Regions from separate parts of the Streptomyces sp. NPDC034043 genome, predicted to be linked through region 2. Evidence: riboswitches for the same ligand, from Rfam matches in the RefSeq annotation. Region 2 holds a riboswitch; each other region holds the start of a gene.
The links. Region 2 has a riboswitch for cyclic di-AMP ahead of ACZ51S_RS19675 (M23 family metallopeptidase). Riboswitches for the same ligand answer to the same signal wherever they lie in the genome.
Positions count from the first base shown of each region.

Region 1 (10,260 bases), on a different contig from region 2:
ATCCGGCGCCACCCCCACGTGTTCGGGGACGCCACCGCGGAGTCTCCGGACGACGTCCGCGCCCACTGGCAGGCCACGAAGGCGGTCGAGAAGCAGCGGGACTCGGTCACCGACGGGATCCCGCTGGGCCAGCCCGGCCTGGCGCTCGCGGCCAAGCTCGCCGGGCGGGCCCGTACGGGCTCGGTGGCCGTGGAGCTGCCCCGGGGCGAGGGCGTCGGGTACGAGCTGCTGGAGCTGGCGGCGCGCGCCGAGGCGTCGGGGACCGACCCCGAGACGGCGCTGCGCGCGGCGGCCCGCGTCTACCGGGACGCGATCCGGGCGGCCGAGGGAGCCGCCGAGTAGCCCGCCGGCGTCGGCCCGCCGGCCAGGGGTCAGTGCGGGCGGGGGGCACGGCCCGACGGGTCGTGCCAGTGCGGGGCCGGGCGGTGCAGGAACCATTCGCCGAAGCCCAGCGGCCGGGTGCCGGGGGCGCCGCCGAGGGGGAGCGCGTCGTGGAAGAGCCGGTCGGGGCGGGCGCCGAGCTCCTCCAGGAGGTGGACGGTCTCCTCGATGAACCGCGCCGGCCCGCTGAGGTAGACGTCCTGCTCCCGCCACAGGCCGCGGTGGCCGAGCGCGGTCGCCAGCCGGGCGGTGGCCTGGTCGCGGTGCTGTCCGGGGGCGGGGGTGATGTAGGTGACGCCGAGCCAGGGGCAGGCGGCGGCGTGCCCGTCGATCAGGGGCCGGTCGTAGAGGTGCGCGGAGTCCCGGGCGACCACGAAGAGCCGTACGTCGTGGTCGGGAGGGTGCTGGACGAGTTCCTCCAGCAGGGCCCGTACGGGCGCCCAGCCGGTGCCGGCGGCGATGAGGGTGAGGGGGCGGTCCTCGCGGCGCAGGGTGAGCCGGCCGCCGGGGGCGCCGAGCCGCAGCACCTCGCCGGGCAGGACGTCGCGGACCAGGGCGGTGCTGAGCCGGCCGCCGTCGATCCGGCTGACGTGCAGGTCGACGGTGCCGTCGGGGCGGGGGGCGTTGCCGAGGGAGTACGTGCGCCAGGTCACCGGGACGCGGTCGCTGCTCACGCTCACGTACTGGCCGGGCCGGTAGGGCAGTGGGACGCGCGGGGCGAGGGTCAGTACGCCGATGTCCTCTCCGTACCGGAGGTGGCGCACCACCTCGGCGTCCCACCAGGGGGGTTCGTCGCTCTCGGCGGCGCCGGCGGTCATCGCGTCGGCGATGCGCCGGTAGGCCTCGGACCAGGCCTTCTCGACGGCCGGCGACCAGGCGGCGCCGGAGGTCTCGGCGAGGGCGGCGAGCAGGCTGGTGCCGACGGCGGCGTAGTGCCCGGGGCCGACGAGGAACTTGCGGTGGTCGCGTCCGAGGTCGCGTAGATAGGGGAGCAGGGTCTCGCTCTCCAGGTGGTCGACGACATGGGTCAGGGCGGCGAAGAGCCGGTCGCGCTGGCGCTCCATGTCCTCGGAGGAGGCCGGGAAGAGTTCGCGGAGCCCGGGGTTGTGCCAGAAGAGGTGCGAGTAGAAGTACTTGACCGCGTGTTCGGCCCGTCTCTCCACCACCGCGAAACTGCTTTTCAAGATCCTCACGTCCACAGGACCGACAGTAGGAGCGCCGCGGAACCCGGCGTCAAGCGATCTCCGATCTGCGGACAGCCGCGACGAAGGGGTCATATGGGATGGCCGGTGGTGGGCCGGGATACGGTCGACGGGTGCACGATCAGACCCCCGCCGCCCCGTCCGACCCGTCCCGCCCCCAGGGGCCGACGCTCTTCGACTGGGAGTTCGCGACCGACCCCTACCCCGCCTACGCCTGGCTGCGCGAGCACTCCCCGGTGCACCGCACCAAGCTCCCCAGCGGGGTGGAGGCCTGGCTGGTGACCCGGTACGCGGACGCCCGCCAGGCCCTCGCCGACCAGCGGCTGAGCAAGAACCCGGCGCACCACGCGGAGCCGGCGCACGCCAAGGGCAAGACCGGGATCCCGGGGGAGCGCAAGGCGGAGCTGATGACGCACCTTCTGAACATCGACCCGCCGGACCACACCCGGCTGCGGCGGCTGGTGTCGAAGGCGTTCACCCCGCGCCGCGTGGCCGAGTTCACCCCGCGCGTGCAGGAGCTGACCGACGACCTCATCGACCGGATCGTGGCGAGGGCGCGGGCCGAGGGGAAGGGGGAGGCGGACCTCATCCACGAGTTCGCCTTCCCCCTCCCCATCTACGCCATCTGCGAGATGCTCGGCGTACCGCGGGAGGACCAGGACGACTTCCGGGACTGGGCCGGGATGATGATCCGGCACGGGGGCGGACCGCGCGGCGGGGTGGCCCGCTCCGTGAAGCGGATGCGCACCTATCTCGGGGAACTCATCCACCGCAAGCGGGATGATCTGGGCAATGACCTCATCTCCGATCTGATCCGGGCAAGTGACCACGGAGACCATCTGACGGAGGCCGAGGCCACGGCGATGGCCTTCATCCTGCTCTTCGCGGGCTTCGAGACGACCGTGAACCTCATCGGCAACGGCATCCACTCCCTCTTCATGAACCCGGACCAGCGCGAGCGCCTCCAGGCCTCCCTCGCGGCCGGGGAGAGCGCGCTGCTGGAGACCGGGGTCGAGGAACTGCTGCGCTACGACGGCCCCGTGGAGCTCGCCACCTGGCGGTTCGCCACCCGGCCGCTGACCCTCGGAGGCCAGGAGATCGCGGCCGGGGACCCGGTGCTCGTGGTCCTCGCGGCGGCCGACCGCGATCCGGAGCGGTTCGACGGGCCGGACACCCTCGACCTCTCCCGGAGTGACAATCAGCACCTCGGATACGGCCACGGGATCCACTACTGCCTCGGCGCTCCGCTCGCCCGTCTCGAAGGCCAGACGGCACTCGGGACTTTGCTCAAGCGTCTGCCGGATCTGGAACTTGCCGTTCCCCCCACGGACCTGCGCTGGCGCGGCGGGCTCATCATGCGTGGCCTGCGCACCCTCCCGGTCCGGTTTACAGTCCCGAACGCCTGAGGGCGCGCGCGAAGCAGAACTGACCGGAAGTCAGTCCACTCCCGAACTTGTGACATCCGTTCGAAGGCGGCTAGGTTCTGCCGTTACCCCGCCGTTATACGAAAGGTGCAGTCTCATGCTTCCCGGGAACGGCCGCCACAGACGCCCCCGCCAGGTACCCGCGATCGTCGTCACCGCAGGAGTCACCGGCTCCGCGCTGGCCATGCCGCTGCTCGCCGCCACCGGCGCGAGCGCGGCCGACACCGCCACGTGGGACAAGGTCGCCGACTGCGAGAGCGGCGGCACCTGGAGCGCGAACTCCGGCAGCGGCGCCTACGGCGGGCTGCAGTTCACGCTGGAGCAGTGGAAGAACGCGGGCGGGCTCGCGTACGCGGAACGCCCGGACCTCGCCAGCCGCTCCCAGCAGATCGCGGTCGCCGAGCGGGTGCTGGCCTCCCAGGGCCCCCAGGCGTGGCCGCTGTGCTCCGCCTCGGCCGGGCTGACCCAGCAGGGGCCGACGCCCGAGGTGGACCCGGGCGACAACAAGAACCCGGGGCCCGTCGCGCCCACCCCGACCCGGCCGGACGAATCGGTGCCGGTCACCGGCAAGGGCAAGCCCTCCACGGACTTCGGCGCGCCGACTCCGGCGCCGAACAGCCCGTCCACCGGACCGAGCGTGCTGCCGGACTACCCGCTCGGCCCCTCCAGCGGACTGCCCGTCATGCCCGAGCCGGACTTCACCGTCCAGCCCACCACGCCCCCGGTCTCCCCGACCGCCCCGGGCACCCCCGTCGCCCCGGTCTCCCCGACCGCGCCGGGCACCCCGACCTCCCCGGCCGGCCCGACGGCCCCGGCCGTCCCGGGCCTCACGCCGACCGCCCCGGCCGTCCCGGGCGCGCCGTCCGGCACGCCGTCGGCCACCCCGTCCGCCGAGGCGGGCGACGGCGGGGGCAAGCACCGCGGTCCGGCCGCCGTCGAGCTCCCGGCGGCGCCTGGCGCGGCGTCAGCCGCCCCCGGCGATCCCACGTACACCGTGAAGCCGGGCGACAGCCTCGCGGCCATCGCGGACGCCAAGGGGCTCAAGGGGGGCTGGAACGAGCTCTACAAGGCCAACGAGCAGGTCATCGGCGGGGACGCGGACCTCATCAAGCCGGGACAGAACCTGGATCTAACCAAGGAATAGGGGCAGTTCGGGCATCCAATAAGACTTGAATGTCCGTTATCGGTAAATGAGACATGCATCTCTTCCGGTCAACTGGCGTGTCTCGTTCCGGAACTTCCGCAAACCCCGCTCCGACCTGCGCAAACGCGCCTTTGAGGAACGCAAGTAGGCCGGTTTCTCCCCAAAATCACACGTTGAACATCGGGGAGAGACCTGTCTACCTTCTGAATCGCTCGCCACCGCGGGCTCCTTCGACCGCATCGCCGAATCCTGCCGGCGGACGGAGGGAACAGTCGTCGCGCAAGCGCCGAAGGCAGGAGCGGGGGAACCAAGGTAGGCGCCGGGAGAGGCCGTTGTGATGCGGCCGCGTACCGGCTAGGGGTGAAGACACGCGCCGCGCCGCGTGACCGGGCAACTCATCCGCCCGAACCCGACAGCTCACCTCGAAGGCGTCGGTGAGGAGAAATCCATGCTGCTTTCCGGCAAGGGCAAGCACCGCCGCGGCTCCAAGGCCGTCCGCATCGTCACGCTCGCCGGTGTCGCCGGTGTCGCCGTCGCGGCCCCGCTGATGGCCGCGGGCACCGCCAGCGCCGCCACCGCGTCCGAGTGGGACAAGGTCGCCGCCTGCGAGTCCGGCGGCAACTGGTCCATCAACACCGGCAACGGCTACTACGGCGGTCTGCAGTTCTCCGCCTCCACCTGGGCGGCGTACGGCGGCAAGGCCTACGCCTCGCAGGCCAACCAGGCCAGCAAGGCCCAGCAGATAGCCATCGCCGAGAAGGTCCTCAAGGGCCAGGGCAAGGGCGCCTGGCCGCACTGCGGCGTCGGCCTGTCCAACTCCTCGTACAACGGCGGCGGCACGGCCACCCCGGCCAAGCCGAAGCCCGCCACCAAGCCCGCCCCGGCCAAGCCCGCCCCGGCCAAGCCGGCCCCGGCGAAGCCGTCCACGCCGAAGGCCGACACCGAGACCAAGGGCTCCGGCTCCGGCTCGGGCAACTGGACCCCGGCCAAGCCGTCGACCCCGAAGACCGATGCCCCGAAGACGGGCAACGGCTCCTACGTGGTCAAGGAGGGCGACACCCTCGGCACCATCGCCGACGCCCACAAGGTCAAGGGCGGCTGGGAGAAGCTCTTCGAGCTCAACAAGGACACCGTGTCCGACGCCGACCTGATCTTCCCGGGCCAGAAGCTGAAGCTCGCCTGAACGTCCGCGTAACACTCGCGGCACCCCGCAGCATCCCCACCGCCCGGCGCGTATCCACCCACGCGCCGGGCGGCGGCATGTCGTGCGCCGGTACCCGCATATCGGAACCGGACCCCTGTCTTCCGATGTCCGGTCCGCCGCGCAACGCGCGGGAGCACGGGCCCTATGTCCCGGAAGGCGGGCATTCGGCACCTTTTTCGTCCCAGGACCCGGGCGGTCGGGCAGCCCACCGCCCCGAGCCGGTTAGGCTCTAGTCGGCGGGGCCGTCCCACGGCCCCACGCCACCGCACACCCAGCGTCACATCCCAGAAGGAGATGCTCGTGCCGTCCATCGACGTCGTCGTAGCCCGGGAAATCCTGGACTCCCGAGGCAACCCCACGGTCGAGGTCGAGGTGGGCCTCGACGACGGCAGCACCGGCCGTGCTGCCGTTCCGTCCGGCGCCTCCACCGGTGCCTTCGAGGCCATCGAGCTCCGTGACGGTGACCCCAACCGTTACATGGGCAAGGGCGTGGAGAAGGCCGTCCTCGCCGTCATCGAGCAGATCGGCCCGGAGCTCGTCGGCTACGACGCCACCGAGCAGCGCCTGATCGACCAGGCCATGTTCGACCTCGACGCCACCGACAACAAGGGCTCGCTCGGCGCCAACGCCATCCTCGGCGTCTCCCTGGCCGTCGCGCACGCCGCGTCCGAGGCCTCGGACCTGCCGCTGTTCCGCTACCTGGGCGGCCCGAACGCGCACCTGCTGCCCGTTCCGATGATGAACATCCTCAACGGTGGGTCGCACGCCGACTCCAACGTCGACATCCAGGAGTTCATGATCGCCCCGATCGGCGCGGAGTCCTTCTCCGAGGCGCTGCGCTGGGGTGCCGAGGTCTACCACACCCTCAAGAAGGTCCTGCACACCAAGGGCCTCTCCACCGGCCTGGGCGACGAGGGCGGCTTCGCCCCGAACCTGGAGTCCAACCGCGCCGCGCTCGACCTCATCATCGAGGCCATCAAGCAGGCCGGCTACACCCCGGGCAAGGACATCGCGCTCGCGCTCGACGTCGCCGCGTCCGAGTTCTACAAGGACGGCAAGTACGAGTTCGAGGGCCAGTCCCGCTCGGCCGCCGAGATGACGGACTACTACGCCGAGCTCGTCGACGCGTACCCGCTGGTCTCCATCGAGGACCCGCTGTTCGAGGACGACTGGGCCGGCTGGAAGACCATCACCGACCGCCTGGGCTCCAAGGTCCAGATCGTCGGAGACGACCTCTTCGTCACCAACCCCGAGCGCCTCGCCCGCGGCATCGAGGAGGGCTCCGCCAACGCCCTGCTCGTGAAGGTGAACCAGATCGGTTCCCTGACCGAGACCCTCGACGCCGTCGAGATGGCCCAGCGCAACGGCTTCAAGTGCATGATGTCGCACCGTTCCGGCGAGACCGAGGACGTCACCATCGCCGACCTCGCCGTCGCCGTGAACTGCGGTCAGATCAAGACCGGCGCCCCGGCCCGCTCGGACCGCGTCGCCAAGTACAACCAGCTGCTGCGCATCGAGGAGATCCTCGACGACGCGGCCGTGTACGCCGGCCGCAGCGCCTTCCCGCGCTTCAAGGGCTGACACGCCTTCAGGGCGGAACCCCTCGGGGACACCCCTGGGGCTCACGCCTCCGTACGTCCCCGCACTCGGTCCCGTACCGTGTGCGGGGACGTATTGCGTAGTGCGCGCACAGGGGAGGCGGGGCCATGACCGGGAACCGGGACCGGTTCTCCACCTTCTCGACGGCGACCCGGCTCAGGCAGCTCGGCGAACGGACCGCGGCCCACGTCTACCGCTCGCAGTCCCGCCGGCACATCCGCCGCAGCCGGCTCACCGGCCGGGCGGCGCTGCTGGTGCTCGTCCTCTGTACGCTGGTCGTCGCCCTCGCGTATCCGATGCGCCAGTACGTCTCCCAGCGCTCGGAGATCAAGGACCAGCAGCGGGCCGCCGACACCGCGCGCAAGCGCCTCGAACAGCTCCGCGACGAGAAGGCCCGCTGGCAGGACCCCGCCTACGCGGAGCAGCAGGCGCGCAAGCACCTGCACTTCCTGCGCCCGGGGGAGATCGGCTACATCATGAGCGACCCCGGGGCCGCGGCCCCGGAGCACCGCCGCGGCGGTCAGGACGGTTCCGACCGGCCCTGGTACTCCAACGTCTGGGACGGCGTCGACAAGGCCGACCGCCCCGGCGAATGACCCACCCATCACGTACGACCGAACGAAGAGACTTCCTCCAGGCATGCAGACGCCCCCGCCCCAGACCGACCGGACCGAGCCGACCGACGCGGACATCGAGGCGTTCGAGCAGCAGCTCGGGCGCCCGCCGCGCGGGCTCCGCGCCATCGCGCACCGCTGCCCCTGCGGCCAGCCGGACGTCGTCGAGACCGCACCCCGGCTGCCCGACGGCACCCCCTTCCCCACGCTGTACTACCTGACGTGCCCGCGCGCGGCCTCCGCGATCGGCACGCTGGAGGCCAACGGCGTGATGAAGGAGATGCAGGCCCGGCTCGCCGAGGACCCGGAGCTCGCCGCCGCCTACCAGAAGGCGCACGAGGACTACATCCAGCGCCGTGACGCCATCGAGGTGCTCCAGGGCTTCCCGAGCGCCGGCGGCATGCCGGACCGGGTCAAGTGCCTGCACGTGCTGGTGGGCCACTCGCTGGCCGCCGGTCCCGGGGTGAACCCGTTCGGCGACGAGGCGCTGGCCATGCTGCCGGAATGGTGGGCCAAGGGCGCGTGCGTCACCCCGTGCGGGGAGAAGAAGGCGGAGGGGGCCGAGTGACCCGGGTCGCGGCCATCGACTGCGGCACGAACTCCATCCGCCTCCTCGTCGCCGACTGCACGGTGTCCGCCGGCGCCTCCGGCGAGGGGGCCGTCAAGGAGCTGGTCGAGCTCGACCGCCGGATGACCATCGTCCGGCTCGGCCAGGGCGTGGACGAGACCGGCCGGCTGGCCCCGGAGGCGCTGGAGCGCACCTTCGCGGCCTGCCGCGAGTACGCCGCCGTGATCAAGGAGTTCGGCGCCGAGCGGGTCCGCTTCGTCGCCACCTCCGCCTCGCGCGACGCGGAGAACCGGGACGAGTTCGTCCAGGGGGTCATGGACATCCTCGGGGTCGAGCCCGAGGTGATCTCCGGCGACCAGGAGGCGGAGCTCTCCTTCACCGGCGCCACCGGGGAACTCGTCGCCCATGAGCACCTGGAGCGGCCGTTCCTGGTGGTGGACATCGGCGGCGGCTCGACCGAGTTCGTCGTCGGCGAGGAACACGTGCGCGCCGCCCGGTCGGTGGACGTGGGCTGCGTACGGATGACCGAGCGCCACCTGGTGGTGGACGGCCGGGTCACCGACCCGCCGACACGGGAGCAGATCACCGCGATGCGGGCCGACGTCGAGGCGGCCCTGGACCTGGCCGCCGAGAAGGTCCCGCTGGCCGAGGCCCGCACCCTGGTGGGCCTGGCGGGTTCGGTGACCACGGTCGCCGCGATCGCCCTGGGCCTGGCCGAGTACGACTCGTCGGCCATCCACCACGCCCGGATCTCCTACGAGCAGGTCCGCGAGATCAGCGGACGCATGCTGACCGCCACCCACGCGGAGCGCGCCGCCATCCCCGTGATGCACCCGGGCCGGGTCGACGTGATCGGTGCGGGCGCCCTGGTCCTGCTCGCGATCATGGAGCGGATCGGAGCCACCGAGGTCGTGGTCTCCGAGCACGACATCCTCGACGGCATCGCCCTCAAGGCCGCCGAAGGGGCCGGGAACGACGAGCGGCGGGTCTGACCCGCCGGATCGCCGGACGGCGGTTCCCCCGGCCGGCCGGGGGAACCGCCGCCGTGCGCCGGCCACCGGCCTCGACGCGCACCGGGCGGGCCGCTCCTCCCGGCTGAACATCGTGTTCCGCCCGATGGGTGGCTGGTGGGCAGGGGGAGGGGGCCCGGTGCGGCGGCAGTGCGAGGGCGATGAGGGGCCCCCGGGGCGGCCGAAAGTGCCTCTGCGGGAACGAGGTTCGTGAAGTTCTTCACAAGGAAAAAGGCTCTGCCAGGTCAACAACAGGGCCCTTCGGGACCTTCTTGGGGGTCGCAGGGCCGTTTCAGCACCTGTTTGTGCGATGCGCGGCCGCAACGGGTTTCGTATCAGAGGTAAGGACGAAACCCAGTGGTCCAGTCCGGTTGAGGCCTTGGAGGCCAGTTCAGGACGGGTGAACAACGACTCCCGTTACCTGTTGGTTCCCGTTGCGCGCCATGACCTGGGTCACGCGGGCCGCGCAGTGTAACAGAGGCCTCGGGACACCTTGTGAAGGGGCTCACGAGCGTCACTCCTTGGGGTGCTGGATACTCGTTCCATGAGCACCACGGAGCGTCCCAGGATCCTCGTAGTAGGAGGTGGGTACGTAGGCCTGTACGCGGCCAAGCGCATCATGAAGAAGATGCGCTACGGCGAGGCGACCGTCACGGTCGTCGACCCGCGGTCGTACATGACCTACCAGCCCTTCCTCCCCGAAGTGGCCGCAGGCAACATCTCGCCTCGGCACGTTGTCGTCCCGCTGCGACGCGTGCTGCCCAAGGCTGAGGTTCTCACCGGCCGGGTCACCACCATCGACCAGGACCGCAAGGTCGCCGTCGTCACGCCGCTGGTCGGCGAGGCGTACGAGCTGCCCTTCGACTACCTGGTGATCGCGCTCGGCGCCGTCTCCCGCACCTTCCCGATCCCCGGCCTGGCCGAACAGGGCATCGGCATGAAGGGCGTCGAGGAGGGCATCGGCCTGCGCAACCACGTCCTCGAGCAGCTCGACAAGGCCGAGTCCACGACGGACGAGAACGTCCGCCGCAAGGCCCTCACCTTCGTCTTCGTCGGCGGCGGGTTCGCCGGCGCCGAGACGATCGGCGAGGTCGAGGACATGGCCCGCGACGCC
Region 1 is NZ_JBVISF010000009.1:76,017-86,276, reverse strand. It holds gene ACZ51S_RS22000 (nucleoside triphosphate pyrophosphohydrolase) at 1-342, shown strand, start outside; gene ACZ51S_RS21995 (globin domain-containing protein) at 372-1,574, opposite strand; gene ACZ51S_RS21990 (cytochrome P450 family protein) at 1,697-2,989, shown strand; gene ACZ51S_RS21985 (LysM peptidoglycan-binding domain-containing protein) at 3,105-4,151, shown strand; cyclic di-AMP (ydaO/yuaA leader) riboswitch at 4,426-4,597, shown strand; gene ACZ51S_RS21980 (transglycosylase family protein) at 4,600-5,334, shown strand; gene eno (phosphopyruvate hydratase) at 5,650-6,936, shown strand; gene ACZ51S_RS21970 (FtsB family cell division protein) at 7,062-7,550, shown strand; gene ACZ51S_RS21965 (DUF501 domain-containing protein) at 7,594-8,136, shown strand; gene ACZ51S_RS21960 (Ppx/GppA phosphatase family protein) at 8,133-9,128, shown strand; gene ACZ51S_RS21955 (NAD(P)/FAD-dependent oxidoreductase) at 9,691-10,260, shown strand, end outside.
Region 1: another riboswitch for cyclic di-AMP. It lies ahead of ACZ51S_RS21980 (transglycosylase family protein); the one in region 2 lies ahead of ACZ51S_RS19675 (M23 family metallopeptidase).

Region 2 (10,260 bases):
ACCGACAACGCGGACTCCGACCCCGGGGGTCCCCCCTTACGGAGTCGGGGGAGTGACCCGGGAACTTCTCCGGCCGTCGGTGCGCTTGCATACAGTGGCAGGTCTGACAGAAATCTCTGCATCGCGATCGAAGGGACCACATGCCCATGGGTCACACGGCCACAGCTCAGGCCGGCTCCGGCAGCCTGACAGCGACCGAGCACCGGCTGGCCAACGGCCTGCGCGTGGTGCTGTCCGAGGACCACCTCACTCCGGTCGCCGCCGTCTGCCTCTGGTACGACGTCGGCTCGCGCCATGAAGTCAAGGGGCGGACCGGTCTGGCTCACCTCTTCGAGCACCTGATGTTCCAGGGTTCGGCGAGCGTACCGGGCAACGGCCACTTCGAGCTCGTCCAGGGCGCCGGCGGCTCCCTGAACGGCACCACCAGCTTCGAGCGCACCAATTACTTCGAGACGATGCCGGCGCACCAGCTGGAACTCGCCCTGTGGCTGGAGGCGGACCGCATGGGCTCGCTGCTGGCCGCCCTGGACGAGGAGTCCATGGAGAACCAGCGCGACGTCGTCAAGAACGAGCGCCGCCAGCGCTACGACAACGTTCCGTACGGCACCGCGTTCGAGAAGCTGACCGCCCTCGCCTACCCGGAGGGCCACCCGTACCACCACACCCCGATCGGCTCGATGGCCGACCTGGACGCCGCCTCCCTGGAGGACGCGCGCGACTTCTTCCGTACGTACTACGCGCCCAACAACGCCGTGCTGTCGGTCGTGGGCGACATCGACCCCGAGCGGACCCTCGCCTGGATCGAGAAGTACTTCGGCACCATCCCGGCGCACGACGGCAAGCAGCCGCCGCGCGACGGCACGCTCCCCGAGATCATGGGCGGGCAGCTGCGCGAGGAGATCGTCGAGGAGGTCCCGGCGCGCGCGCTGATGGCCGCCTACCGCCTGCCGCACGACGGCACCCGCGAGTGCGACGCCGCCGACGTGGCACTGACCGTGCTGGGCGGCGGCGAGTCCTCCCGCCTGCACAACCGCCTGGTACGCCGCGACCAGACGGCCGTCGCGGCCGGCTTCGGCATGCTGCGCCTGGCCGGCGCGCCCTCGCTGGGCTGGCTGGACGTCAAGACCTCCAGCGGCGTCGAGGTGCCCGCCATCGAGGCGGCCGTGGACGAGGAGCTCGCGCGGTTCGCCGCCGAGGGCCCGACGGCCGAGGAGATGGAGCGGGCGCAGGCGCAGCTGGAGCGCGAGTGGCTGGACCGGCTGAGCACGGTGGCCGGACGGGCCGACGAACTGTGCCGCTTCGCGGTGCTGTTCGGCGACCCGCAGCTGGCCCTGACCGCCGTCCAGCGGGTGCTGGACGTCACCGCCGAGGAGGTGCAGGCCGTGGCCGCGGCCCGGCTGCGCCCCGACAACCGCGCGGTACTGGTCTACGAGCCGCTGGCCGGCGCCGAGGCCCACGAGACCGAGCAGCACGACGAGAACGAGGGGGCGGAGCAGTGAGCGACACCGCAGCCGTCACGATGACCTTCCACCCGCGGCCGCAGGCCGGCGAGGCGAAGCCGTGGGCCTTCCCGGCCCCCGAGCGTTCCACGCTCCCCAACGGCCTGACCCTGCTGCGCTGCCACCGCCCCGGCCAGCAGGTGGTGGCGGTCGAGGTCAACCTCGCGGCCCCACTGGACGCCGAGCCCGAGGGTCTCGACGGGGTGGCCACCATCATGGCCCGCGCCCTGTCGGAGGGCACAGACAAGCACTCCGCCGAGGAGTTCGCCGCCGAGCTGGAGCGCTGCGGCGCCACGCTCGACGCCCACGCCGACCACCCCGGCCTGCGGGTCTCCCTGGAGGTCCCGGCCTCCCGGCTGCCCAAGGCGCTCGCGCTGCTCGCCGAGGCCCTGAGCGCGCCCGCCTTCGCCGACAGCGAGGTCGACCGACTGGTGCGCAACCGGCTCGACGAGATCCCGCACGAGCTGGCCAACCCGCAGCGCCGCGCCGCCAAGGAGCTCTCCAAGGAGCTGTTCCCCGCGACGCTGCGCATGTCCCGCCCGCGCCAGGGCACCGAGGAGACGGTCGCGCGGATCGACGCCGGGGCCGTACGCGCCTTCTACGAGGCGCACGTACGCCCCTCCACCACCACCGCGGTGGTGGTCGGCGACCTGACCGGCATCGACCTGGACGCCCTGCTGGCGGACACCCTGGGTACGTGGACGGGCGACACGGCCGCGCCCCGCCCCGTCCCGCCGGTGACGGCCGACGACCGGGGCCGCGTGGTCATCGTGGACCGGCCGGGTGCCGTCCAGACGCAGTTGCTGATCGGCCGGATCGGCCCGGACCGGCACGACATCGTCTGGGCCCCGCAGGTGCTCGGCACCTACTGCCTCGGCGGCACCCTCACCTCCCGCCTGGACAAGGTGCTGCGCGAGGAGAAGGGCTACACGTACGGCGTGCGGGCCTTCGGGCAGGTCCTGCGTTCGACCGCCGACGGCAAGGGCGCCTCGATGCTCGCCATCAGCGGTTCGGTGGACACCCCCAACACGGGTCCCGCGCTGGAGGACCTCTGGAAGGTGCTGCGCACCCTCGCGGAGGGCGGACTGACCGACGCCGAGCGGGACGTGGCGGTGCAGAACCTGGTGGGCGTGGCCCCGCTGAAGTTCGAGACGGCCGCTTCGGTCGCCGGCACGCTCGCCGACCAGGTGGAGCAGGAGCTGCCGGACGACTACCAGGCGCGGCTGTACGCGCGGCTGGCCGAAACCGGTACGGCGGAAGCCACTTCGGCCGTGGTGAGCGCCTTCCCGGTGGACCGTCTGGTCACCATCCTGGTGGGCGACGCCGCGCAGATCGAGGAGCCCGTCCTGGCCCTCGGGATCGGCGAGGTCACCGTCGTCTCCAACTGAGCGGCGCACCGTCTGAGACGGGCCGGCAACCGGCCCCGTTTCCAGGGGGCTTCGGCGGAACATCCGCCGAAGCCCCCTTTGTCCGTTTGGTGGAGTGGCTGCGTGTATGCGGTGTGGCGTACGCAACAAAAGCGCTCGTCTGTTTGGCGATTGACTGACGATCCGCCTAGCGTCGGCCGTGCTGTTCGTCAGTTCGTACCCGCCGCACCCGCGGCACCGGACAGCGATCGCCGAGTCCCCGTCAGGCGCGAGCCTGGGGAGCCGGGGACCCACATGCGTCCCTGGGGTGAATCGGACCCCCTCGCAAGAGGAGGCCCGTAGGAGACCTTCCTGCTCCGAACCCGTCAGCTAACCCGGTAGGCGAGAGGGAAGGAAAGGATCACCCCCTTCATGGCGTTTGGCAGTCGTGCCGCCGGTTCTGGTAAGCACCGTGGTTCCAGCCGTCTGAGCCGCAAGACCGCCGGCTACGCCGGCATCGCCGCCCTCGCCACCACGGGCGTGGTCGGCACCCTGGCCGCTCCGGCCTTCGCGGCGGACAACAGCGGCGCTCCGTCCATGGAGGACACCGGTCAGAACTCGATCGTCGTCGCCGACGGTCTCCAGGACGACATCGAGGTCCAGGCCGAGTCCCAGCAGCGTGCCGCCGAGGCCGTCGCCGCCCAGGCGCAGGCCGAGGCCGAGGCGAAGCAGCGGGCCGCCGAGGCCAAGCGTGCCGCCGAGGCCGCCGAGGCCAAGGCCAAGGCCGAGCGTGAGGCCGCCGAGGCCAAGGCCAAGGAGGAGGAGCGCAAGCGCTCCAACGCCTTCGTGGCCCCGGTCAGCGCCTCCGTCACCACCCAGTACGGCGCGGGCGGCGGCATGTGGTCCTCCGGCAGCCACACGGGCATCGACTTCGCCGTCGGCCAGGGCACCTCCGTGCACGCCGTTGGCGCGGGCACCGTCGTCGAGGCCGGCTGGGGTGGCGCGTACGGCAACAACGTCGTCATCCGCCACAACGACGGCACCTACACCCAGTACGGGCACATGTCCTCGCTGAACGTCTCCGTCGGCGAGCAGGTCGGCGCCGGAACGGTCATCGGCCTGTCGGGCAACACCGGCAACTCCAGCGGCGCGCACCTGCACTTCGAGGCCCGCACGGGCGCCTCGTACGGCTCGGACATCAACCCGCTGACGTACCTGCGCAACCGCGGCGTCGGCATCTGACCCTCAGTACGCGTCACGTTTCACGTTTCACGCTTCAACGAAGAAGGCCCCGGCTCCCAGAGCCGGGGCCTTCTTCGTTCCGGATTTCCGTACTTTCCTCGGAAAATATCGCGTGTTGCAATAGAGTCGCAGCACGGCCACGATAAACCGAACCGAAACCCAGCGGAGGTCCGGCCTTGCGTATTCCGGCGCACGCGGTGTGCACAGCGATTCGCGACGATATCGTCTCCGGATTCTTCGGGCCGGGCGGCCGGCTGACCGAGGAGGTGCTCGCCCGCCGCTACGGGGTCTCGCGCGTCCCGGTCCGCGAGGCGCTGCGGACCCTGGAGTCCGAGGGCTTCGTCGTCACCCGGAGGCACGCCGGAGCCTGTGTGGCCGAGCCGACCGAGCAGGAGGCCGCCGACCTGCTGGAGCTGCGGATGCTGCTGGAGCCGCTCGCCGCCTCCCGGGCCGCCCGCCGGCGCACCGACGGCCACCTGAAGGTGCTGCGGGGGCTGGTCAGGCTGGGCCGGGAGAGGGCCGGACGGGCCCAGGGGGAGGACCTGCGCGCCCTGGGGAGCTGGTTCCACGAGACGCTGGCCCAGGCCTCGGCCAGCCCGGGGCTGATCGCCCTGCTGACGCAGACCCGGCACAAGATTGCCTGGATGTACGTGGTGCAGGCCCCCGCGCAGCCCGTGGAGTGCTGGGCGGAGCACGGCGCGATCGTGGACGCGGTCGCGCGCGGGGACGCGGAGCGGGCCAGGGCCCTGACCGCGCTGCACGCGCAGCGGGCGGCCGAGGCGCACCGGCCGAGGGTGAGGAATCCGCAACCTGCCGTAAACACGGCGAGCGCTCCGCATTAACACGTCTCGTATACAACGGAGGAATATCCGAGCGGGCCGGGTTTCCCTCGATTTCCCGTCCGGCATTACCGTGCCCTGCTCCGGTTCCCCTGCGCGGAATTCGGAATTTACCGGAGGTGCAGAAAGGGCCCCTGCTCTTCCGCCGTCCCGCTCTTCCGTCCGCCCGTCGCCCGTCGCCCGTCGTCCGGGCGGCGCCGGAAAGCGCGGAAGCCGCGGTCCCCGGGGTGGTGGGTGGGGACCGCGGCTTCCGGCGTACCGGACCCGAAGGGGTCAGACGGTCTCGGGGAGCTCCTCGAGACCCTCGGCGACCAGCTTCGCGAGGCGGTCGAGCGCGACGTCAGCGCCCTCGGCGTCGGAAGCCAGGACGATCTCCTCGCCGCCCTGGGCGCCCAGGCCCAGGACCGCCAGCATCGACGCGGCGTTGACGGGGTCGCCGCCCGCCTTCGCGATGGTCACCGGGACGCCGGAGGCGGTCGTCGCCCGGACGAAGATCGAGGCGGGACGAGCGTGCAGGCCCTCGGCCCAACCGACGTTGACGCGGCGCTCTGCCATGGTGATGCCCTTCAGGTTCTTGCGGTTGTCTAGACCAGTCTCTCACGCCGTCCGGAATGCTCGGGCCCGCCCTTCGGCCCGGATCCACCGCCGTTCGACCCTCCCCAGCTTGCACTGGTTCGCCCCGGTCTGCCGCATTCGCCGCGCCCTCGCCAAACGGCCCGCCCACCGCACCCGTACACCAGCCCGGGCCGCCCCTTAAGGTGACCCCATGACCACCGCGTCGGACCCCTCGTACCCGGCCCACTGGGAAGCGGACGTCGTGCTGCGCGACGGCGGCACCGCCCGGATCCGCCCCATCACCACCGAGGACGCGGGCCGCCTGGTCAGCTTCTACGAGCAGGTCTCGGACGAGTCGAAGTACTACCGCTTCTTCGCCCCCTACCCCCGCCTCTCGGACCGCGACGTCCGCCGCTTCACGCACCACGACTACGTGGACCGGGTCGGCCTGGCCGCGACCATCGGCGGGGAGTTCATCGGCACCGTCCGCTTCGACCGCATCGGCCCCGACGGACGGCCCGCCTCCGCCCCCGCGGACGAGGCCGAGGTCGCCTTCCTCGTCCAGGACGCCCACCAGGGCCGCGGGGTCGCCTCCGCCCTCCTGGAGCACATCGGCGCGGTGGCCCGGGAGCGGGGCATCCGCCGGTTCGCGGCCGAGGTGCTCCCCGCCAACACCAAAATGATCAAGGTGTTCACGGACGTCGGCTACCAGCAGAAGCGCAGCTTCGAGGACGGCTCCGTCCACCTCACCCTCGACCTCGAACCCACCGCCGAGTCCCTCGCCGTCCAGCGCGCCCGCGAACAGCGCGCCGAGGCCCGCTCCGTGCAGCGGCTCCTCGCCCCCGGCTCCGTCGCGGTGATCGGAGTCAGCCGCTCCGGCGCGGGCGTGGGCGCCACCGCCCTGCGCAACCTGCGCGACGGCGGCTTCCGCGGACACCTCTACGCCGTCAACGAAGCCCGCGCCCCCGGTATGGAGGGGGACCTCCTGGAAGGCGTACGCGCCTACCGCGGCCTCGCCGACATCGGAGCCCCCGTCGACCTCGCCGTGATCGCCGTCCCCGCCGCACGCGTCCCCGACGCCGTCGCCGCCTGCGGGGAGCACGGGGTGCAGGGGCTGGTGGTCCTGTCCGCCGGGTACGGCGAGAGCGGCCCGGCCGGACTCGCCCGCCAGCGAGAACTGGTGCGGCAGGTCCGCTCGTACGGGATGCGCCTCATCGGGCCCAACGCCTTCGGGGTGATCAACACGGCCCCGGAGGTGGAGCTGAACGCCTCGCTCGCCCCGGTCCCCGCCGGCGCGCGCGGCAGGATCGGCCTGTTCACCCAGTCCGGAGCCATCGGCATCGCCCTGCTGTCGGCCCTGCTGCGGCGCGGAGAGGGACTGTCGTCCTTCGTGTCGGCCGGGAACCGGGCCGACGTCTCCGGTAACGACATCCTCCAGTACTGGTACGAGGACGAGGCCACCGACGTGGCCCTCATGTACCTGGAGACCCTCGGCAACCCCCGCAAGTTCACCCGCCTCGCCCGCCGCACGGCCGCCGCCAAGCCGGTGGTCGTCGCCCGCGGCGGCCGCCACACCCCCGCCGGACACGTCGTCCCCGGCACCCGGCTCCCCGAGGCCACCGTCTCCGAGCTGCTCCGCCAGGCCGGCGTCATCCGCGTCGACACCGTCACCGAGCTGGTCGACGTCGGCCTGCTGCTGGCCGGCCAGCCCCTGCCGGCCGGACCCAGGGTGGCGATCCTCGGCAACTCCGAGTCCCTCGGCGTGCTCACCTACGACGCCTGTCTGACCGAGGGGCTGCGCCCGCTGCCCCCGCTGGACCTGACGACCGCCGCCGGTCCCGCCGACTTCCGTACGGCCCTGTGCGCCGCCCTCGCCTCCGAGGACTGCGACGCCGTCGTCGTCACCGCCATCCCGTCCGTGAGCGACCGCGAGCTGGCCGACGACCTCGCGCGGGCACTGCGGCAGGCCGTCGCCGAGGTCCCGGGCAAGCCCGTGGCCGTCGTGCACGTGGAACTCGGCGACCTCGTCGAAGCCCTGTCCGCCGCCGGCGACACGTCCCGCGCCGAGCCCCCCGCGGCGCCGTTCCCGCCCGCCGTGCCCGCGGCCGGCGAGCCGGCGGTCGGGGGTCCCGCGGCCGCCGGCGACGGGCCCGGCGGTGACGAACCCGGACTCGAAGGCGCCGGCCGCATCCCCGCCTACCCCGCCGCCGAGCGCGCCGTGAAGGCCGTCGCCGAAGCCGTGCGGTACGCCCGCTGGCGCCGGGACAACGCCCGGACCGGGCAGGTCCCCGAGTACGAGGACATCGACGAGGCCGGCGCCGCCGCCCGGCTCGCCACCTTGCTGGCCGGCGTCGAAGAGGGGACCGCGCTGACCCTGGACGAGGACGGCGCCCGCGAGCTGCTCGGCCGCTACGGCATCCGGGTCCTGCCCACCCTCCCCGCCCCCAGCCCCGACGCCGCCGTCCGCGCGGCCCGGGTCCTCGGCTACCCGGTCGCCCTCAAGACCACCGCCCCGCACCTGCGCCACCGCGCCGACCTGGGCGGCGTACGCCTCGACCTCACCACCGAGGCCGAGCTCAGGCGCTCGTACGAGGAGCTCACCGACGCCCTCGGCAAGCCGGCCGAGCTCCAGCCCGTGGTGCAGACGATGGCTCCGCGCGGGGTGGACACCGTCGTCCGCGCCACCGTCGACCCCGCCGCCGGAGCCGTCCTGTCCTTCGGGCTCGCCGGAGTCGCCTCCGAGCTGCTCGGCGACACCGGGCACGGCCTGATCCCCGCCACCGACCGGGACGCGGCCGCCCTGATCCGCTCCATCCGCACCGCGCCGCTGCTCTTCGGCTGGCGCGGCAGCGACCCCGTCGACACCCCCGCCCTGGAGGAACTGCTGCTGCGGCTGTCCCGGCTGGTGGACGACCACCCCGAGGTCACCGGGGTCTCGCTGGAGCCGGTCGTCGTGGCCACCGAGGGGCTCTCCGTGCTCAGCGCCACCGTCCGCGTGGCCCACCCGCCCGCGCGGACCGACCTCGGGCCCCGCACCCTGCCGAGCTACTGAGCGCACGGCAGGCAGGGGCAGCCCGTAGGGGCCTTAGGATGGACCTCATGGCGAAATCCGGTACGACGACCCAGGGGCTGCGCGCGGCCATCGAGCGCAGCGGCTACTACCCGGCCCTCGTGGCCGAGGCGGTGGAGGCCGCCGTGGGCGGCGAGCCGATCTCGTCGTACCTGGTCCACCAGGAGACCACCTTCGACTCCAACGAGGTGCGCCGGCACGTCACCGTGCTGGTCCTGACCGGCAACCGGTTCATCGTCAGCCACACCGACGAGCAGGCCGCCGACGCCGGGTCGCCGTCCCCGTACGCGACCACCTCCACCGAGTCGGTCAAGCTCTCCAGCATCTCCTCCGTGGTGCTCAGCCGCGTCGTGGCCAACCCGGAGTCGTACACGCCCGGCCAGCTGCCCCGCGAGGTCGTCCTGACCATCGGCTGGGGCGCGGTCTCGCGCATCGACCTGGAGCCCGCCGCCTGCGGCGACCCGAACTGCGACTCCGATCACGGCTACACCGGCAACTCCACCGCCGACGACCTCAGCCTGCGCGTCAGCGAGGCCGGCGACGGCCCCGAGACGGTCCGCCAGGCGCTGGTCTTCGCGCAGGCGCTCAGCGAGGCGACGGCGGCGACCTCCGGTCCCGCCCGCTGATGTCGTACTCCGTGCCCTCGAACTGGCAGGACGAACCGGAACTGCTCGACCTCGCGGGCGCCCCGGTCCCGCAGTACGGCTCCGGCTCCCTCGCCGACCTGCTGCCCACCCTCGCCTCCGGCCAGGGCGTACCCGGCCTCACCGCCGGGATCACCGAGCTGGCCCCGGCCGACCGGAACTGCGTGTTCCTGGTCGACGGCATGGGCTGGGAGCAGATCAGGGCGCACCCGGGCGAGGCCCCGTTCCTCACCTCCCTGCTCGCGAGCTCGCGCGGCGGCACGGGCCTGCCGATCACGTCCGGTTTCCCGGCGACGACCGCCACCTCCCTGGCCTCCGTCGGCACCGGCCTGCCGCCCGCCCGGCACGGCCTGCCCGGCTACGCCGTGCGCAACCCGGCCTCCGGCCAGCTGATGAACCAGCTCCGCTGGCAGCCCTGGACCCCGCCCAAGGCCTGGCAGCCGTACCCGACCGTCTTCCAGCTCGCGGACGCGGCCGGGGTGCACACCGCGCAGGTGTCCGCGCCGCACTTCCAGACCACCCCGCTCACCCAGGTCGCGCTCAGCGGCGGCACCTTCCACGGCCGGATGACCGGCGAGGAACGCATGGACCTCGCGGCGATCCAGCTCGCGGAGGGCGAGCGCTCGCTCGTGTACACGTACTTCAGCGAACTCGACGGGGCCGGCCACCGGCACGGCGTCGACTCCGACGCCTGGCGCGGCCAGCTCATGTACGTCGACCGGCTCGTGCAGCGCCTCGCGGAGCAGCTGCCGCCGCGCTCCGCCCTGTACGTCACCTCGGACCACGGCATGGTCGACGTCCCCTTCGACGAGGACTCCCGGATCGACTTCGACGAGGACTGGGAGCTGGGCGCGGGCGTGGCCCTGCTCGGCGGCGAGGGCCGGGCCCGGCACGTCTACGCGGTGCCGGGCGCGGAGGCCGACGTACTGACCGTGTGGCGCGAGGTGCTCGGGGACCGCTTCTGGGTCGCGAGCCGCGAAGAGGCCCTGGAACTGGGCTGGTTCGGGACGCCGGGCGAATGCGACGAGCGGGTCCTCGGGCGGATCGGCGACGTGATCGCCGCGG
Region 2 is NZ_JBVISF010000007.1:285,754-296,013, reverse strand. It holds gene ACZ51S_RS19685 (M16 family metallopeptidase) at 147-1,499, shown strand; gene ACZ51S_RS19680 (M16 family metallopeptidase) at 1,520-2,887, shown strand; cyclic di-AMP (ydaO/yuaA leader) riboswitch at 3,106-3,265, shown strand; gene ACZ51S_RS19675 (M23 family metallopeptidase) at 3,278-4,087, shown strand; gene ACZ51S_RS19670 (GntR family transcriptional regulator) at 4,264-4,929, shown strand; gene ACZ51S_RS19665 (HPr family phosphocarrier protein) at 5,200-5,481, opposite strand; gene ACZ51S_RS19660 (bifunctional acetate--CoA ligase family protein/GNAT family N-acetyltransferase) at 5,693-8,533, shown strand; gene ACZ51S_RS19655 (DUF5998 family protein) at 8,581-9,177, shown strand; gene ACZ51S_RS19650 (alkaline phosphatase family protein) at 9,177-10,260, shown strand, end outside.

Region 3 (10,260 bases), on a different contig from region 2:
TTCGCGGTGTGGCGCGAGGACGGCGCCCGGATGGTCGAAGCCTGCCAGTCCCCGGTCTGGGACACCTGCCTCGCGGCCATCGCCCTGGCCGACGCGGGCCTCCCTGCCGACCACCCGGCCCTGGTGAAGGCCGCCGACTGGATGCTGGGCGAGGAGATCCGCCGCCCCGGGGACTGGGCCGTGCGCCGGCCCGGACTCGAACCCGGCGGCTGGGCCTTCGAGTTCCACAACGACAACTACCCCGACATCGACGACACGGCCGAAGTGGTCCTGGCACTGCGCCGCATCATCCCCGGCCACCCCGAACCGGCCAGGGTCGAGGCCGCCATCGCCCGCGGCGTGTCCTGGAACCTCGGGATGCAGTCGAGGAACGGCGCCTGGGGCGCCTTCGACGCCGACAACACCAGCCCCTTCCCCAACCGCCTGCCCTTCTGCGACTTCGGCGAGGTCATCGACCCGCCCTCCGCCGACGTCACCGCCCACGTGGTGGAGATGCTCGCCGCCGAGGGCAGGGCCGCCGACCCGCGCGCCCGGCGGGGCATCGCCTGGCTGCTCGCCGAACAGGAGCCGGACGGCTCCTGGTTCGGCCGCTGGGGCACCAACTACGTGTACGGGACCGGCTCGGTGGTCCCGGCCCTCACCGCCGCCGGCATCGCGCCCTCGCACCCCGCCGTCCGGCGGGCCGTGCGCTGGCTGGAATCCGTACAGAACGAGGACGGCGGCTGGGGCGAGGACCAGCGCTCCTACCAGGACCGCTCCTGGGCCGGGAAGGGCGCCTCGACCGCCTCGCAGACCGCCTGGGCGCTGATGGCCCTGCTGTCGGCCGGCGAACGCGAGGGCCGGGCCGTGCGGCGGGGCCTGGCGTACCTGGTGGAGACCCAGCGCCCCGACGGGACCTGGGACGAGCCGCACTTCACCGGGACCGGCTTCCCCTGGGACTTCTCCATCAACTACCACCTCTACCGGCAGGTGTTCCCGCTCACCGCCCTCGGCCGGTACCTCCACGGGGAGCCGTTCGCCCCGGACCGGCGGCCCGTCCCGTCCGCCGGGGAGGCCTGATGCCCGCCCGAGCCGACCCGCCGCCGCTACTGGTCGCCTGCGCCCTGCGCATCGAGCAGGCGGCCCTGCGCAGCGCGGGCCGCGCCGGTCCCGGGGCCGGCGCCCTGCTGCGTACCGGCATGGGCCCCCGCGCGGCCGAACGGGCCGTCGCCCGGGCCCTGGAGGAGCCGGGGATGCGCCGGGCGGCGGTCCTCGCCACCGGCTTCTGCGCCGGGCTGGTACCCGGCATGCACCCCGGGGACCTGGTCGTCGCCGACGAGACCCGGGACCCCCGCGGGGTGGTCACCTGCACCGGCACCGCCCTCCTCGCCGAGGCACTGGCCCGCGCCGCTCCGGGCCGGACCGTGCACACCGGCGCGCTGACCGGATCCGACCACGTCGTCCGCGGCCAGGAGCGCGCGCGGCTGCGCGCCACCGGCGCCGTCGCGGTCGACATGGAGTCCGCGTCCACGCTGTGGGCCGCCGCGGCACCGGGCCGTCCCGTTGCCGCCGTCCGGGTGGTCGTGGACGCTCCGGAGCACGAGCTCGTCCGTATAGGCACGGTCCGGGGTGGAATATCTGCCTTCCGTGTCCTACGTGCCGTACTGCCCGCGTTTTATGAATGGCACCGTTCGTTGCTGCTTCCCAGGAGGTGAATCCAGATGGCCATGCCTTTGCGACAGTCCATCAGGGTCGGGACCTATCTTCTCGAACAGAAGCTCCGCAAGCGCGAGAAGTTCCCACTGATCGTCGAGCTGGAGCCGCTCTACGCCTGCAACCTCGCCTGTGAGGGCTGCGGGAAGATCCAGCACCCGGCCGGGGTGCTCAAGCAGCGCATGCCCGTCGCCCAGGCGGTCGGGGCCGTCCTGGAATCCGGCGCGCCCATGGTCTCCATCGCGGGCGGCGAGCCCCTGATGCACCCGCAGATCCACGAGATCGTGCGCCAGCTGGTGGCACGGCGGAAATACGTGTTCCTCTGCACCAATGCCGTCCTGCTCCGGAAGAAGATCGAGAAGTTCACCCCCTCCCCCTACTTCGCCTTCGCCGTCCACATCGACGGCCTGCGCGAACGCCACGACGAATCCGTGGCCAAGGAAGGCGTCTTCGACGAGGCGGTCGCAGCCATCAAGGAGGCGAAGCGCCGCGGATTCCGCGTGACGACCAACTCCACCTTCTTCAACACCGACACCCCGCAGACGATCATCGAGGTCCTGAACTTCCTCAATGACGACCTCCAGGTCGACGAGATGATGATCTCGCCCGCCTACGCCTACGAAAAGGCACCCGACCAGGAGCACTTCCTGGGCGTCGAACAGACCAGGGAACTCTTCAGGAAGGCCTTCGCCGGCGGCAACCGGCGCCGCTGGCGGCTCAACCACTCCCCGCTCTTCCTCGACTTCCTGGAGGGCAAGGCCGATTTCCCCTGCACCGCCTGGGCCATTCCCAATTACTCCCTCTTCGGCTGGCAGCGCCCCTGCTACCTGATGAGCGACGGCTACGTGCCCACGTACCGGGAGCTGATCGAGGACACCGACTGGAGCAAGTACGGCCGCGGCAAGGACCCCCGCTGCGCGAACTGCATGGCGCACTGCGGCTACGAGCCCACCGCCGTCCTCGCCACCATGGGATCCCTGAAGGAGTCCCTGCGCGCCGCCCGCGAGACGGTGGGCGGCAACAGGGAACCGTCGGCATGACCCCCGGACAGGACGGGCGCCGGGGCTTCGACCTCGCCGCGCTGCTGGCCGAGCGCGGCGGGGAGCGCTACGAGCTGCACGCCCGCCACCTCAACCACCAGCTGCCCCGGATGCTGCACACCATCGGCTTCGACAAGGTCTACGAGCGGGCCGAGGGAGCCCACTTCTGGGACGCCGAGGGCAACGACTACCTCGACATGCTGGCCGGGTTCGGGGTGATGGGCCTCGGCCGTCACCACCCGGTGGTACGCCAGGCCCTGCACGACGTCCTGGACGCCCAGCTCGCCGACCTGACCCGCTTCGACTGCCAGCCGCTGCCCGGGCTGCTGGCCGAGAAGCTGCTCTCGTACAGCCCGCACCTCGACCGGGTCTTCTTCGGCAACAGCGGCACGGAGGCGGTGGAGACCGCCCTGAAGTTCGCCCGGTACGCCACCGGACGGCCCAGGATCCTCTACTGCGACCACGCCTTCCACGGGCTGACCACGGGCTCGCTGTCCGTCAACGGCGAAGGAGGCTTCCGCGAAGGATTCGCCCCGCTGCTCCCCGACACCAAGATCGCGCTCGGGGACCTGGCGGCGCTCGAACGGGAACTCGCGCGCGGGGACGTGGCCGCCTTCGTGGTGGAACCGGTCCAGGGCAAGGGGGTGCACGCGGCCCCGCCCGGGTTCCTGCTCGCCGCGCAGGAGCTGCTGCACCGGCACAAGGCGCTCCTCATCGCCGACGAGGTGCAGACCGGCCTCGGACGGACCGGGGACTTCTACGCGTACCAGCACGAGCCCGGGGTGGAACCGGACCTGGTGTGCGTGGCCAAGGCCCTCTCCGGTGGCTACGTGCCCGTCGGCGCGACCCTGGGCAAGGACTGGATCTTCCAGAAGGTGTACTCGTCCATGGACCGGGTGCTGGTGCATTCGGCCAGCTTCGGCTCCAACGCCCAGGCGATGGCGGCCGGGCTGGCGGTGCTGTCGGTCATGGAGGACGAGGAGCTGGTGGCCAACGCCCGGGCCATGGGCGACCTGCTGCGCGGACGCCTCGCGGCGCTCGTGGACCGGTACGAGCTGCTGCACGAGGTGCGCGGGCGCGGGCTGATGATCGGCATCGAGTTCGGCAGGCCCTCCTCCCTGGGCCTGCGCAGCCGCTGGGCGGTGCTCCAGGCGGCCCGCAAGGGGTTGTTCGCCCAGATGGTCGTGGTGCCTCTGTTGCGCAGGCACCGGATCCTCACCCAGGTCTCCGGGGACCACCTGGAGGTCATCAAGCTCATCCCGCCGCTCGTCGTGGACGAGGCGGACGTGGAGCGGTTCGTCGGCGCCTTCCAGGAGGTCATGGACGAGGCGCACGGCGGGGGCGGGCTCATGTGGGACTTCGGCAGGACCCTGATGAAGCAGGCGGTCGGCAACCGCTGAGGCGCCGGCCGGAGGGGGTCCGCCCGCGCCCCCTCCGGCCGCCGTCCGTACCCCTTCCGTCCGCCGTGCGTACTCCTCCCGGCCGGTCCCTCCGGCCGCCGTCCCGCCCCGCGGCTCAGTCCAGGAGCCGGTCCCGCAGCCGGTCCAGGGTCTCGGGGGCCAGCGCCAGCCCCTCGGCGAGGTAGCGGTCGACGCCGCCCCACCGTTCGTCGATGGCCGTGAAGGCCTCCAGCAGGTACTCCGCGCGGGCGTCGAAGAGGGGCGCCAGCAGTTCCATCACCTCGGGGGAGCGGGCCTCGGGCGCGTCGCTGCCCCGGCGCACCCGGTAGCGGTTGTGCGGGGCGCTGGACTCCAGGTAGTCCGCCACGATCGCCTCGCGCTCCACGCCCAGGGCGAGCAGCGTCACCGCGACCGACAGCCCCGCCCGGTCCTTGCCGGCGGCGCAGTGCATGAGCGCCGGCACGCTGTCCCGCGCGAGCGCGTGCACGACGCGGCTCTGTTCGGCGGCGCGGGTCTCGATGATCGTGCGGTACGAGGCCCTCATGCGGGCGGCCGCCCTGCCCTCCCCCAGGAGGCCGCGGAGCTGGTCGAGCTCGCCGTCGCGGACCATCCTCCAGAACTCGCGGCCGTCGGCGGGGTCCGTGAGCGGAATGTTCACATTGCGCACTCCGGGCAGTTCGACGTCCGGGCCCTCCAGGGCGTGGTCGGCTTCGTTGCGGAAGTCGAAGACGGTGTGCAGTCCCAGCGATCCGAGGAACTCTGCGTCGGTTTCGGTGGCATGCGCGAGATGTCCGCTTCGAAACAGTCGTCCCGGCCTGACCCTCCGTCCGTCGATGGTCGGCAACCCGCCCACATCACGGAAGTTGCGCACTCCGGTCAGCTCCGCACCGGGCTGGTGTCCGGCCGGAAGGGGCTGGGGTATCTGCTGGGTCACGTGTACTCCTCCGCGTGGTCCTGTGGTGTCCGAATTGATCCGGTTGGGAGCAACTTGCCGTATGTGGAGGCGAGATCGGGCAGGGTCCCGTGAGCCAGATCATACGGTGACCGTGCGTGCCTGATCGCGAAAACCGAATTCCCTTGTGGAGGGGGTTGTTGATGGTGCGGAATGGACGCAGGGTGACCGGAATTCCATTGATCCTTCATATCTGCGATTGCGTCAGGCAATTCGTGGCTTGTTGCCCGGCGTCCCGCTCGATTACCTTCGCGATCGATCCGGGTGGACCGCCTAATCCTGCCGCCGCCCGGGAACCGCACCCGACCATCGCGCGCGGCAGGAGCGGGGGAACCAGGTAGGCCGCTGTTCCGGAAGCGATTCCGGCGCAGCTAGGGGTGAAGCCGAACCCGTGCTCCGCACGTACGGCCGGACATCTCCAGTCCGAACCCGACAGCTCACCTCGCAGGCGCCGGAGAGGAATCCGCCATGCCCGCAAAGGGTAAGCACCGCCGTCCCAAGTCCCGTTCGATATCCCGTGGTCTCGCCGTCGCCGGAACCGGCGGAGCGGCCCTCGCGCTCCCGCTGATGGGGGCCGTCGGCGCCCACGCGGCCCCGGGCGCCGCCCCGGCCGAGGCCGCGCCCGCGCAGAGCGCGCAGGCCCCCGAGGCCCTCCCGTCGCAGGCGCCCGCCGCCGCACCCACCGTCTACACGGTCGTGCCGGGCGACTACCTCTCCAAGATCGCCGCCGAGCGCCGGCTGGACGGCGGCTGGGAGCGCCTGTACGCCGACAACCGCGAGGCCGTCGGCGCCGACCCGTCCCTCATCCACCCGGGCCTGAAGCTGACCCTCGGCGGCGGCCAGGGTGCGGACCCCGCCCCGAAGGCCCCTGCGGCGCCGGCCGAGGGATCCTCGAGCGGCGCTCCGGCCGCCCCCAAGGGCAAGGCCGGCGGGACCTCGTCCCCGAAGGGCACCGCGCAGGGCACGGCCAAGGGCTCCGGCACGGCGGCCCGCCCCTCCGGCGGCACGGCCGCCCAGGGCTCCGGCGCCGCCGCCAAGGACGAGAAGGCCCCCGCGCCCGCCGCCGCCTCCGGGTTCACCGCCCCCGTCACCGGCGGCGTCTCCACCCAGTACCGGGCGAGCGGAGCCATGTGGTCCTCCGGCTACCACACCGGCGTCGACTTCATCGCGCGCACCGGCACCACCGTGAAGGCCGTCGGTGCGGGCACCGTCGTTTCCGCAGGCTGGGGCGGCGCGTACGGCAACGAGGTCGTCATCAAGCACGCCGACGGCAAGTACTCCCAGTACGCCCACCTCTCCTCGCTGTCCGTCTCGGCGGGCCAGAGCGTCACCGGCGGCCAGACCATCGGCCTCTCCGGCGCGACCGGCAACGTGACCGGCCCGCACCTCCACTTCGAGATCCGCACGGGCCCGTCCTACGGCTCGGACGTCAGCCCGCTCGCCTACCTCCGCTCCAAGGGCGTGAGCATCTGACGGCACCCGCCGTCGGCACGGTGACCCGCGTGGGGCCGGGGCCCGAGGGGGGTCCCGGCCCCACGTGTACTTATTCCTTATCCCCTGCGTGGTATAGATCACGGCCCGTCAACCCCTCATTACGTTGGCGTAGGTTGGTTGCCAAGGTGAAGGATGTCTTTCCGTGGCAGCGACGAAGACGACACTGAAGACCATCGGCTCGTACGCGGCGATCGGGGACAGCTTCACCGAGGGCGTGGGGGACCCGGGACCCGGGGATTCTTACCTCGGCTGGGCGGACCGGCTCGCCGTGCTCCTGGCCGATCAGCGCGACGAGCACGACTTCCGCTACGCGAACCTGGCCGTGCGGGGCAAGCTCCTCGACCAGATCGTGGCCGACCAGGTCCCCAGGGCCAAGGAACTCGCACCGGACCTCGTCAGTTTCTGCGCGGGCGGCAACGACATCATCCGCCCCGGTAGCGACCCGGACGACGTCGCGGAACGGTTCGAGGCGGCCGTGGCCGACCTCACGAATTCCGTCGGCCTGGTGATGGTGACGACCGGCTTCGACACCCGGGGCGTGCCGGTCCTCAAGCACCTGCGCGGCAAGGTCGCGACGTACAGCGCGCACGTCCGCGCCATCGCCGACCGGTACGGCTGCCCCGTGCTCGACCTCTGGTCCCTGAAGTCCGTACAGGACCGGCGGGCCTGGGACGGCGACCGGCTCCACCTCTCGCCCGAGGGGCACACCCGCGTCGCGCTGCGCGCCGCGCAGGTCCTCGGCTACGAGGTGCCGACCGACCCGGACCAGCCCTGGCCGCCGGTCCCGCCGCGCGGTTCGGTGGACGTGACCCGGGACAACATCCAGTGGGCGCGCGAGCACCTCGTGCCGTGGATCGGCCGCCGGCTGCGCGGAGAGTCCTCCGGCGACCACGTCGAGGCCAAGCGCCCGGACCTGCTGCCGCTGTAGCGCGGGCGTGGGGGAGGAGCGGGGTGACGGTCGCGACACCGGCCCGGGCGCGGCGTTGCGGAATCCTCCGGGGCCGTTGGACGTTGGGATGGTCGTAGTCGTACGACCGTCCCTGCCTGCACCTTCCCAGGAGGCGCCTTGACCGGCTCCCTTCCCCCGCGTCCCCGGCTGCGCGCCCTGCGGCCCGAAACCTTCGGCGCGGACCCCTCCGGCGCACGGCTGGAGCGGATCCTGCGCTCGCCGAACTTCGCCGACGGCGTCTTCCAGAACCCGGTCGGGGCGCGGATCAGGCCCTCCGGGTCGATGGTGGAGTTCGCGAAGACCTACTTCGACAAGGCGCAGCGGGTCCGGCGCAGCCCCGGCGCGCCGATCCCCGTGCACCCGACCACCCTCGCCGACCTGGCCAAGCCGCCGGCGAGCGGGCTGCGCCTGACCTGGATGGGCCACTCCAGCGTGCTCGCGGAGATCGATGGCCGCCGCGTGCTCTTCGACCCGGTGTGGGGCGAGCGGTGCTCCCCCTTCCCCTTCGCCGGTCCCAAGCGGCTCCACCCGGTCCCCGTGCCCCTGGCCTCGCTGGGCGCCGTCGACGTCGTCGTGATCTCCCACGACCACTACGACCACCTCGACCTCCCCACCATCAAGGCCCTCGCCGGCACGGACACGGTCTTCGCGGTCCCCCTCGGCGTCGGTGCGCACCTCGAGCGCTGGGGCGTATCCCCGGACCGGATGCGCGAGCTGGACTGGAACGAGGCCACCGAGGTCGCCGGGCTCACGCTCACCGCCACCCCCGCCCGGCACTTCTGCGGACGCGGCCTGCGCAACCAGCAGTTCACCCTGTGGGCCTCCTGGGTCGTGAGCGGCGGGGAGCACCGGATCTTCCACAGCGGCGACACCGGCTACTTCCCCGGCTTCAAGGAGATCGGCGCCGAGCACGGGCCGTTCGACGCCACGATGATCCAGATCGGCGCCTACTCCGAGCACTGGCCCGAGGACCACACGGACTACGTACCGCTGCCCGGCGGGTGGCCGGACATTCACATGACCCCCCAGGAAGGCGTCCGGGCCCACCTCGACCTGCAAGGCTCCAAGCCGCACGGTGTGCTGCTGCCGATCCACTGGGGCACCTTCAACCTGGCCTTCCACGCCTGGGCCGAGCCGGGTGAATGGACGGTCGACGCCGCCGAGGAGGCGGGCCAGCCGGTGGCGGTCCCCCGTCCCGGCGAGCCCTTCGAGCCCGCCGGCAGGCTGCCGGTGGAGCCGTGGTGGCGTCCGGTCTCCCACCCGATCGCCCGGCCCTGGCGTCGCCCCGAGCCGGTGGAGGCCGCAGCGGACGAGTCCCGCGCGGAGGAACTGGATCTCGCCGAAGAGCGGTGACGGCTCGGGCGCGGCTATGCCCGGGGGTCGCGGGCGGCCGCCACGATCCTCTCCAGGGCAGAGGCGTGCCGCTGGAACGCCTGCCGCCCGTGCGGGGTGAGGCGGAGGTGGGTGTGCCGGCCCGTGCGGCTGCGCGTCTTGCGCACCTCGACGTAGCCGGCGTCGGTGAGGGCGGTGATCTGCTTGGACAGGGCCGAGTCGCTGGTGCCCACGGTGTCCCGGACGAAGCCGAACTCGACCCAGTCGGCCGGGGCCAGCAGTGCGACGACCGAGAGCCGTGCCGGTACGTGCAGGAACTCGTCGAAGTCGGGGTCCATCAGCCCCGGCCGTTCCCGCGGATCATGGTCTCCAGGGCCGGGCGGATCGCGTACGAGGCGCCCACGGCCGTCAGCGCGGTGACGGCGGCGGCGAACGTGTGCCGTGCCGGCAGGCCGGTGAAGTACGCGGCGATGGCCACCGCCCAGAAGAACACGAGGAGCAGGACGCCGAAGACCGCGTAAGACAGGGTCTCCGGGCCTGCGGACCTGCGGCGGACGGGGGCCCGGCGCTGGTGCACGAACAGCCCGCCCAGGGTCAGGGCGTTGCCCGCCAGGACCGCGGCGGTGTTCCAGGGGCTCGGCAGGTCGAAGGACGAACACACGGCGAACAGGCCCAGCGCCGAGACGATCAGGTAGGGGCGGGAGTAGGCGTGACGGAGGTAGGCGTCGAACGTCTGCTGTCGGCGGTGGTGAATGGCGTCCAGGGCGGTCTGGGCGTCGTGGGCAGTCATGGGCGGCATCCCTGCTCGTGTGCTCCTGTGTTCTTTCCTCTCAGGAAAATAGCAGCTGCTTTCCTGAGAGGAAAGAAGTCCCCCTGTGTTGCCCTTACGCCCGCGCGTCGGCCTGGGCGGCGTGGGTGAGGATCGCTTCGGCCAGCCGCGGGAGCTGGGCCCGGGGGAGGGCGTGGCCCATGCCGGGCATCTCGACGAGCCGGGATCCGGCGATCGATCGGGCGAGGTGGCGGGCGTGCGCCGGGGGGAACACGGGTTCGGCGTCGGCGGAGGTGATCAGCGTGGGCACCTCGTTGCGGGCCAGCTGCTCGGTGCGGTCCATGCCGGAGTGGTCGGCGCGCCCGTGGGTCATGGGGGCGTCGTACCGGCCCGCGTGCTCGATGATCCGGCGTTCCAGAGCGCGGAACTCCTCGGGGTCGAAGGGCGTACCGGTGCCGTTGAGCGCCCGCCAGTGCTCGACCCTGCGGTCGAGTTCCGCTTCGAGCCCGCGGTCCTCCCAGGGGGTCGCCCATGTGCCGAGGATCTCCGCGTCGATGCCCGGCAGCTCCTCGTCGGGGGTGCGGCTGCTCAGCGCGCAGGTTCCGATCAAGGTGGCGCTGATGACCCGCTCG
Region 3 is NZ_JBVISF010000002.1:495,581-505,840, reverse strand. It holds gene shc (squalene--hopene cyclase) at 1-1,059, shown strand, start outside; gene ACZ51S_RS06945 (phosphorylase family protein) at 1,059-1,694, shown strand; gene hpnH (adenosyl-hopene transferase HpnH) at 1,701-2,732, shown strand; gene ACZ51S_RS06935 (aspartate aminotransferase family protein) at 2,729-4,132, shown strand; gene ACZ51S_RS06930 (tyrosine-protein phosphatase) at 4,248-5,066, opposite strand; cyclic di-AMP (ydaO/yuaA leader) riboswitch at 5,385-5,548, shown strand; gene ACZ51S_RS06925 (M23 family metallopeptidase) at 5,553-6,557, shown strand; gene ACZ51S_RS06920 (SGNH/GDSL hydrolase family protein) at 6,721-7,506, shown strand; gene ACZ51S_RS06915 (MBL fold metallo-hydrolase) at 7,645-8,880, shown strand; gene ACZ51S_RS06910 (winged helix-turn-helix domain-containing protein) at 8,895-9,197, opposite strand; gene ACZ51S_RS06905 (hypothetical protein) at 9,197-9,649, opposite strand; gene ACZ51S_RS06900 (alpha/beta fold hydrolase) at 9,744-10,260, opposite strand, start outside.
Region 3: another riboswitch for cyclic di-AMP. It lies ahead of ACZ51S_RS06925 (M23 family metallopeptidase); the one in region 2 lies ahead of ACZ51S_RS19675 (M23 family metallopeptidase).